Regions from separate parts of the Lachnoanaerobaculum sp. Marseille-Q4761 genome, predicted to be linked through region 2. Evidence: predicted binding sites of a transcription regulator. Region 2 holds the regulator's gene; each other region holds the start of a gene.
The links. Region 2 encodes Rex, which represses fermentation and respiration genes when NADH is low (regulators of the CRP and FNR family bind a similar motif). Its sites were predicted from a motif close to ATTGTTAANTANTTAACAAT; they were not measured.
Positions count from the first base shown of each region.

Region 1: a site for Rex is predicted at 1,631-1,650, ahead of adhE (bifunctional acetaldehyde-CoA/alcohol dehydrogenase). Genes of this name have one in related genera too.
Region 3: a site for Rex is predicted at 2,053-2,072, ahead of J4O15_RS06930 (glycerol dehydrogenase). Genes of this name have one in related genera too.

Region 1 is NZ_JAGEKB010000001.1:1,541,249-1,544,539, forward strand. Features, by position in the region: gene J4O15_RS07105 (FecCD family ABC transporter permease) at 1-592, shown strand, start outside; gene J4O15_RS07110 (ABC transporter ATP-binding protein) at 592-1,401, shown strand; gene adhE (bifunctional acetaldehyde-CoA/alcohol dehydrogenase) at 1,714-3,291, shown strand, end outside.
Region 2 is NZ_JAGEKB010000003.1:52,181-55,471, reverse strand. Features, by position in the region: gene J4O15_RS11410 (ABC-F family ATP-binding cassette domain-containing protein) at 1-1,158, opposite strand, end outside; gene J4O15_RS11405 (redox-sensing transcriptional repressor Rex) at 1,478-2,134, shown strand; gene acpS (holo-ACP synthase) at 2,127-2,495, shown strand; gene J4O15_RS11395 (NAD(P)H-hydrate dehydratase) at 2,513-3,291, shown strand, end outside.
Region 3 is NZ_JAGEKB010000001.1:1,502,951-1,506,241, reverse strand. Features, by position in the region: gene J4O15_RS06940 (DUF1643 domain-containing protein) at 1-90, opposite strand, end outside; gene J4O15_RS06935 (hypothetical protein) at 140-649, opposite strand; gene J4O15_RS06930 (glycerol dehydrogenase) at 924-2,018, opposite strand; gene J4O15_RS06925 (DUF6718 family protein) at 2,209-2,433, opposite strand; gene J4O15_RS06920 (hypothetical protein) at 2,405-3,031, opposite strand; gene J4O15_RS06915 (peptidase C39) at 3,079-3,291, opposite strand, start outside.

The DNA.
Region 1 (3,291 bases), on a different contig from region 2:
GTCAATTATAAAAGGGCATTTTACATATGGAAGAATGATACTTGTAGGTATAGCTGTGTCAGCACTTTTAAGGGCGATTACTTCCTATCTGTTGGCAAAAGCGGCAGAATATGATGTGGGCTCCACTATGCAGTGGTTAAGTGGAAGCTTGAATGGAGTTCAGATGGAAGATGTACCTGCTCTTATTGTAGTCGTGGTAGTATTGACTTTCGTTCTGATATCTTTTACAAGACATATGGAAATTATACCGCTTGGAGATGATTTTGCTATAACTTTGGGAATAAATACAAGGATTATTTATTCTATTATGATAGTGGTTGCAGTCATTCTTATCTCCTTTGCAACTTCAGTTACGGGACCTATAGCGTCAGTAGCGTTTCTTTCAGGTCCTATAGCCTCAAGTCTTGCAGGAAAGGGAAAGTCAAGTCTAATACCCGCCGGTCTTGTTGGAACGGTACTTACTTTAGGAGCTGATCTGGTAGCATTTCATGCATTTCCGGTGCATTATCCTGTGGGTGTGGTTACAGGACTTTTAGGAGCACCATATATGCTTTATTTGCTGATAAGAATGAATAGAAGGGGTATTAATTAATGGGAAAACATATATTGGAAGCCAGAAATTTGGTTGCAGGCTACGATGGAAATGCAATTATAAAAGAGCTTGATCTGACTATACCGGAAGGGAAGATATCTGTAATTATAGGATCAAACGGATGTGGTAAATCAACTCTTCTTAAAACATTTTGCAGACTGAATAAAGTAATGTCGGGGAATATTTACTTGGACAATAAACCTGTTTCAGAGTATGATTCCAAAGAAGTATCAAAGATAATAGGTCTAATGCCGCAGTCTCCGCTTGTACCTGAAGGTATTACAGTTTATGATCTTATAAGTCGCGGACGTTTCCCATACCGTAAGTGGTTTAAGGGTATGGATACCAATGATTTTAAGGCAATAGATGAAGCGATGGAAACTATGGGTATAATCGAACTTCGAGATAGGGCGGTAGATGAACTTTCGGGTGGACAAAGACAAAGAGTTTGGATAGCTCTTGCCTTAGCACAACAAACAGATATACTTTTCCTGGATGAACCGACAACTTTCCTTGATATATCTTATCAGGTTGATATACTTGATTTGTTGGGAGAGCTTAACAGGAGTAAAAAGACAACGATAGTTATGGTTCTTCATGATATAAATCTTTCAGTACGTTATGCAGACCATATATTCGCCTTGAAGTCAGGCAATCTCTATGCCGAAGGTGATCCTGAAAAAGTAATAACTGAAAAGCTGATAAAGGATGTATACGGTTTGGAATGTAAAGTTATAGCTGATCCTACTTCAAATAAGCCTATGGTAGTACCTATAGGAAAATATAATAAGGTAGTAGAATATGCATGAATTCATCCTAATAAAAAGGCTAATTTTTTTAGCATATAGTTAGGTTTTGCTAATTTTTATTAATGGAATGTAAAGTATACGAAAATTTTATAACAATAAAATAAAGTTATGGAAAAAGAAGTTGTCAGGAATATCAGACAGCTTCTTTTGAATTAAACATTTTTATTATCTCTTAGTAATACGAAATATAAAAGTATATATAAGAAGAGAGGCAAAGTTTAAATATAGTATTGACAAAAAAATAACAATATTGTATTATACAAATGTGTTAAAAAAATAACAAAATATTTGTTTTATGATGTCGGAGGAAATATGGCAGATAAGAATTTTATTGTGGATAATATCGACAATTTAACTATCAAGATGAAAGAGCTGAGAGAGGCGCAGAGAGAATTTGCGAGCTACAGCCAGGAGCAGGTAGATAAAATATTTTATGAGGTATCTATGGCAGCCAATAAAGCAAGATTCTCACTTGCAAAGATGGCGGTGGAAGAGACCGGAATGGGAGTTTTAGAGGATAAGGTTATCAAAAATCATTATGCGGCTGAGTATATTTATAATGCTTATAAGGATACCAAGACCTGTGGAGTGATTGAAGAGGACAAGATATTCGGAATAAAGAAAATTGCAGAGCCTATAGGTGTTATAGCTGCGGTTATCCCAACAACCAATCCGACATCCACAGCTATATTTAAAATACTTCTGGCACTTAAAACCAGAAATGCCATTATAATAAGCCCACACCCAAGAGCAAAGGATTGTACAAACTATACTGCAAAAATGCTTTTGGAAAAGGCAGTGGAAGCAGGTGCTCCAAAGGGAATAATAGGATGGATAGATGTACCTTCACTTGAACTTACAAATGAGGTAATGCATGAGGCTGATATAATACTTGCGACAGGCGGACCGGGAATGGTTAAATCGGCTTATTCATCAGGAAAGCCTGCAATAGGTGTAGGTGCCGGTAATACTCCGGTAATTATTGATGATACCGCTGATATCAAGATGGCTGTAAATTCAATAATCCACTCAAAGACTTTTGATAACGGTATGATATGTGCTTCCGAGCAGTCGGTTACCGTAATGGACAGCATATATAATGAAGTAAAAAAAGAATTTGCATACAGAGGATGTTATTTCCTAAAGAAAGATGAGATAGATAAGGTAAGAAAGACCATTATCGTGGGCGGTTCTTTAAATGCAAAGATAGTAGGTCAGTCAGCATTTAAGATTGCCGAGATGGCAGGTGTTAAAGTACCTGAAAGTACCAAAATACTTATCGGTGAGGTGGAATCGGTTGATATAAGTGAGGAATTCGCCCATGAGAAGCTCTCTCCGGTACTTGCAATGTATAAGGCAAAGACCTTTGATGAGGCAATAGCCAAGGCGGAAAGACTTGTAGCGGATGGAGGTTACGGACATACATCGGCTATCTATATAGATGTCAATCAAAAAGAAAAGCTTGCTATACATGAAAAAGCAATGAAGACATGTAGAATCCTTGTAAATACTCCGGCAGCTCATGGAGGTATCGGTGATTTATATAACTTTAAGCTTGCACCTTCACTTACCCTTGGCTGCGGTTCATGGGGCGGTAACTCGGTTTCTGAGAATGTAGGCGTAAAGCATTTGATAAATATAAAAACTGTAGCACAAAGGAGAGAGAACATGTTGTGGCTTAGAACTCCTGAAAAGGTTTACTTTAAGAGAGGCTGTCTGCCGGTAGCACTTGATGAGCTTGGAAATATAATGCATAAGAAGAGGGCATTTATTGTAACAGATACATTCCTTTACAAGAACGGCTATACAGAGGTTATCACAAATAAGCTTGATGAGATGGGAATAAGACATGCCTGCTTCTATGATGTAACACCGGATCCTACACTCCAA
Region 2 (3,291 bases):
GTAAATCACCTCACCGCTGTCAGGAGATAGAAGACCGTTTATTATTTTTAAAAGAGTGGTTTTACCTGTTCCGTTATCACCTATTATAGCCACCCTTTCGCCTCTTTTTATTTCAAAGTTTATATTTGAAAAAAGATGTTTTTCATCAAAACTTTTTGAGAGATTGTTTACAGAGAGCACATCCTTACCGCTTTCCTTTGAAATATCTAAAGAAAGTCGCATATTTTCTATATGAGTTTGCGGAGCTTCAACTCTTTCTATTTTCTCAAGCTGTTTTTGACGGCTTTCAGCTCTTTTTATTGACTTTTCTCTGTTAAATTGCTTTAACTTACTGATAACAGCCTCTTGGTGCCTTATTTCCTGCTGTTGATTTAAATACTCCTTCATTTTTGCATCAATCAACATTTGTTTTTTAGCTGAAAAGTCGGAATAATTGCCGCTATACATAGTTACGACACTGTTTTCTATATCTATGACCTTACTTACTATTTTATCAAGAAAATATCTGTCATGAGATACTATTATTACCGCACCCTTATAGTTTAAAAGATAGGACTCAAGCCATTCTATACTTCTTAAATCCAGGTGGTTTGTAGGCTCGTCAAGTAAAATAATATCCGGCTCTTCAAGTAATAGTTTGGCAAGGAACACTCTGGTCTTTTGACCACCCGAGAGAGTATTTATTTTTCTGTCAAATTCATTTTCATTAAATCCCAAGCCTTTTAAAATACCCGTAACCTTGCTTTTTGCGGCATATCCGTCCATAAGCTCATAATTATGTGTAAGAGCGGTATATGAGGAATATAATTCTTCCAAAGCCTCACCGCTAAGATGCTGCATCTGCTCCTGCATATCAAGCATTCTTTTTTCCATGCTTAATATATGCTCTATTACGGTGTATAATTCATCAATTATACTTAGTTTTGAATCAACATTATTTATTTGGCGTAAATACCCAAGCTTTGCATCCTTTGCCGGTATAACATTACCGCTATCGGCATGTTCTTCACCGATAAGTATTTTTAAAAGAGTGGTTTTACCGGCACCGTTTACACCAACTATAGCAACTTTTTCATGTTCATTGACTAAAAAGTTTGCATCTTTTATTATCTCATTGCTTCCAAAAGACTTTGAGATATTTGTGGCAGTTAAAATCAAAATTTGCCTCCTTAGTCTTATAATCCACATTAGTATAGCTTAAATATGTATTTGAATGCAAGGAAAATGGAACAAAACATTATGTGTATTAAGAATATAATAACTCAAGTGAAGAGTAAAATATAAAAATATTACTATATATATCTGTATTGACATTTATATTAATAGATAATATACTAATTGTAGAATTCTTAACAAATGGAATTGCTAAGCATATTTAGGAAGGATTAAACAGATGCTTTTGAGGGCATTTGTATCGGACTTTGATTTTACTTTTCTTATCTATTTTACATAAATCAATGTCTGAGGCGGAGTAACTATGGAAGAAAGAAAAATATCAAGGGCGGTTATATCAAGATTACCAAGATACTACAGATACTTGGGTGAGCTTTCTGAAGAGGGTGTTGAAAGAATATCCTCCAAGGAACTGAGTGAGAGGATGAAGGTTACGGCTTCTCAAATCAGACAGGATCTTAATAATTTTGGCGGTTTCGGACAACAGGGTTATGGATATAATGTAAGATATCTGTACAATGAGATTGCTAAAATACTGGGTATTGATCGCCAGCACAATGTTATCATAATCGGTGCAGGACATTTAGGTAAGGCCATTGCAAACTATGCAAATTTTGAGAGAAGAGGATTTCTTATTAAAGCAATGTTTGATGTGGATCCTAATCTGTTTAATAAGACCGTTCGTGGTGCAAGAATATATTCTCTTGAAAATCTCGAAAAATTTATAGCTGAGAATGATATACAGATTGCCGCACTTACCATACCGAAGACTCGTGCTATGGAGGTTGCAGACAGACTGATAAAGTCAGGTATTAAGGCGATTTGGAATTTTGCGCATACAGATCTTGTAGTTCCTGATGATGTGGTAGTTGAGAATGTGCATCTTTCAGAATCTTTAATGAGACTTTCATACAGAGTCAGTAATGTAGATGCAATACCTTTTGAAGGAAAGTATGATTAGAGGTATCGGAACCGATATAATAGAAATAGATAGAATATCAAGAGCAATAAAAAAAGATTTTTTTTTAAAAAAGGCTTTCACCTACAGTGAGATAGAAATGGCAAAGTCAAGAAATACAGACAGCTTTTTGGCAGGAAATTTTGCTGTAAAGGAAGCCTTTGTAAAGGCATTGGGAACAGGTTTTAGAGGTGTAAAACTAAAGGATTTGGAAGTGCTTAGAGATGATTATGGTAAACCTTTTATTAGAATATGTAATATGTCAAATGTTCATCTAAAAGGTATTGCCGTGGGAAAAATTCATGTATCTATAAGCAATACAAATTCACTTGCTATTGCAATGGTGGTAATAGAATCGGATTGATATGTGGAGAAAAGGATATGAGAGTTCTTGATGAAACTGCATTAAAATATATACCTGACAGAAAAAAGAATGCAAATAAGGGAAGTTATGGGCATGTGCTTGTTATTGCAGGCAGTACCGGTATGAGCGGTGCTGCATTTTTGAGTGCAATGGCGGCATATCGCTCGGGTGCAGGACTTGTAAGAATATTCACTGTAAATAAAAACAGAACAATTTTACAAACTCTTTTACCTGAAGCTATAATTACAACATATGATGAGAGAGAAGCCTTTGAAAATAAGGAAGGCTTTATAGGAAAGGTAAAAAAATGCCTTGACTGGTCAAGTGTTGTAGTACTAGGTCCCGGACTTTCCACAGATTATTATGCCAAAACCATAGTCGAATATGTATTGTCGGAATGCTATGTACCTATGATAATAGATGCCGACGCTTTAAATATTATTGCCGCTGACAATACACTTACAAAATACTATACCGACAATGTTATTATAACACCTCATATCGGAGAGATGTCCAGACTTATAAATATATCAATAGACGAGATATTATCGGAACCTGTAAAATATGCAGGTGAATATGCCTCTAAATATGGAATTACGGTTGTACTTAAATCTCATCAAAGCGTTATTGCCGCCAAGGATGATATTTTTATAAATAAATCCGGAAGTGCCGCTATGGCAAAAGCCGGAAGCGGTGATGTACTCTGCGGTATAATAGCAGGTATGTTCTGCCTTGGAATAGAGGATGATATGGCTGTGGCACTTGGAGTATTTATTCATGGCATGGCAGGCAGTCT
Region 3 (3,291 bases), on a different contig from region 2:
ATCACCCACATACAAAACTTTGCCATTAGCCTTTCCTTTTATAAAGCTTTCAAATGAGTCTTTTTTAGTTCCATTTTTATTATCATTCATTCTATGCTATTCTCCTATCTGTTTTTATTATACTTTAACCCTATTCCCACTACCTTCTAAAGAGATCTCTAAGCTTTAACTTATCAAATGCCAACATCGCCCGGGCTGACCGGTACAAATCATCTTCCTCAATAATTTTTCTTTTGCTCAGCTCATTTAACAGCTTTTCATAGCCTATATATGCCCTTGGTACTTTTGCTATTCTTTTTTCTGCTGTATATATCACACATGGGTAAGCCAATGCCTCATTTATAATCTTTGCAGTAGTTATATCAAACCAAAAATATTCTTTTCTTTTTAGAGGAAACCTTGTTATTTCTATTTTCTCATTGTCAATTTTTATCTTGGTAAGCAACGCATATAATCCCGATACTAATCCGACAGTCAAAAAAAATAATAGCAATATCCACCTTGCCATCTTGTCCGTCTCCGGATTATCTGACGGTAAAGCTTTGCCTAGCGCCCAAAAATATGTAATCCCTAAAACTATAGGCATAAAACTGAAAAACAAATATACTAAACCCGGTCTTATTACTATTACATCATGCTTTGATTTCATTTTACCTCCCACCACCGGATTCTCACCGGTTTCATATATATTTTTTCTTTACCACTTACTTTAATATTTATTTTAAAGCATTGTAAGCTGTAAATCAAAGGCATTTGTTATTTTGCCAATGCTAAAATAACAAATACAACCATAATTTTTCATTCGGCATAAAAAATGGATTTAAAATCTACCCACTCCAATACTTGACAAAGAACCAAAAAAGCTGCCCCCAAACAGACTAAATATCTATTTGGTGACAGCACCTTTACTCATTATATATAAATCACTTACCAAGTCTTGCCCTTCCCAAGGCATCAGTGGCGATGATAGCCGCATACAGTTCATCAGGTGTTACATCACCTGCAAGGTTATGTATAGTTTCACCCTTTACACAGGCATTTTTAGATATTATACGGATTTCTTCATCTGTAAAATCTCCCAGTTCAGAAAGTGTTATAGGAAGCCCTACTTCAAGACAGAAATTCTGTATATCCTCAAATTCAGCCTTATCAGCACACTCCAGTGTAAGCTGTATCAAAGTACCGAATGCTACACAATTGCCATGATATGCCTCATGTCCACCTAATGAAGTAACTCCGTTGTAAAATGAATGTGGCGCCGCACAGTTTACATTATCCGCACCTACACCTGAAAGATAAACCGTTGCCTCGATAATGGCATCCAAAGCCGGAGTCACTACATTGTTCTCACAGGCGGTTATAGCGGCTTTTCCATATTTTCTCAATGTATCATAACATGTCTTTGCAATAGACATACCTGCCCTTGTAATTCCACCGCTTTCCAGACTTGGCGACTCTGTACGAAGTGAAGCCCTACCCTCAAAGTAAGTACCCAGAGCATCACCCATACCTGCAATCAAAAACTTTACAGGTGCCTTGGCTATAACACTGCTGTCAACTAAGACTGCATCCGGATTTTGCGGATAGAAAAGATATTTATTAAAACTTCCGTCATCATTGTATATAACGGAAAGTCCCGTACAAGGTGCATCTGTGGCTGCAACTGTAGGTATTATAACAATCCTCTTGCCCATATAATATGCTGTCGCCTTGGCTGCATCTACTGCCGAACCTCCGCCTACCGCAACAACTACATCAATCTTATCCGTTTCTACAATATCCTGCATTTTCTTTATTTCACTGATACTTGATATTCCACCAAAAACTTCATATCTGCGATAGTCTTCTTTTCCCTCAAAGCTCTTTTCAAGATCCTCATGGCAACTGTTGTAGCCACTTTTAGAACACACAAACAGCCATCTTTTACCCATATACTCCATTTCTTTATGAAATTGAAGTAGAGCTCCTTTTCCCTGTACATACTTTAGTGGTGCACGCATCATCCTTAAACGTTCCATAACAAACCTCCATTACTTGATTAAGCCTTGAAATAATGTCAAAACTTTAACATTTACTGCTATAGAACATTTTAACACATAGAATTTATTTTTCAAATAATTTTAATAATAAAAAGCAGCCGATTCTTAGATCAACTGCCTGAATTATATCGTATATAATATTAAAATAGTATTTCACAATTTGTATCTGCTAAAGCGATTTTACACTTTCTTCAAATTCCTGCTCTGTATCAACAAACCTATATGGTTCATACTCTCCATAAGCTGACGGTCTACTTATAGTAACCAATTGTATATTATCAGCGCCCATTTCTTTTATTATCTTTTTTTTGAAATCAACTAAATGTTTCCCATGAGAAGTCTGTAGCGCTATACTACCTATACCGTCAGCCTTCTTTGCAACAAGATAGCACATATTCTAAAGCCTCCCTAAACTCACTTTCTGTTCTGATTTTACCATTTTCATATTCTTTTCTCAATGTAAAACCTATATTGTTATCGTAATTTTTCTTATATGTATATTTATGTAACCAATTATTTATTTGGCGATCATAAAACGTATTATATTGAATCTCTATCGGATAATGATAATTACTTTCCTGAAAATATATATGTACTCCCCGATATCCATCATCATTTGCCTTACCTTTTGACATATCCGCAATTCTAATACCATCAAATTTGCCTATACTTAACAATGGTTTATAATCATCACATAAAGTACGAAATCCCAACAAATCATCAAATACCTTTCTCGCCTGATGATCCGGGAAATATCTATCATACTTTCGCATTGCGGATTGAATACTTTTAATCCTATAATCTGTAGCAATATTATAAAGCAAATCACATGAATCATACCATGCGTTTACATTATATATTTCATCCATTAATATCTTCTTGTCAAAATAATGCAGATTCTTTTTTAGATTTATTCCTAATTCAGATTTATACGATAATCTACTCAATAGTTCCGGTGATAGACCATCTTTTTTCAAAATTTGATTAATCATCTAATTACTATCCTCTTATTAATATACTATAATACTTATATTGATTTTTATATAAAGTACTCTATCGTCTTTTCCGGTGTCTTTTCAGTCCTTTTATTGTAGAGTATTACCGCCTCCCTGTTTTCAAACTTTCCAAGAGCATATAATAAATCCTGCTCCCTGTTGAAATATCCAAAAGGCACTATACGATTATATTTTAGCGGCTGATTAAGTACCAGCTTTACATCCCCCTCAGGAAGAAAGTGGGTATAGATATCATC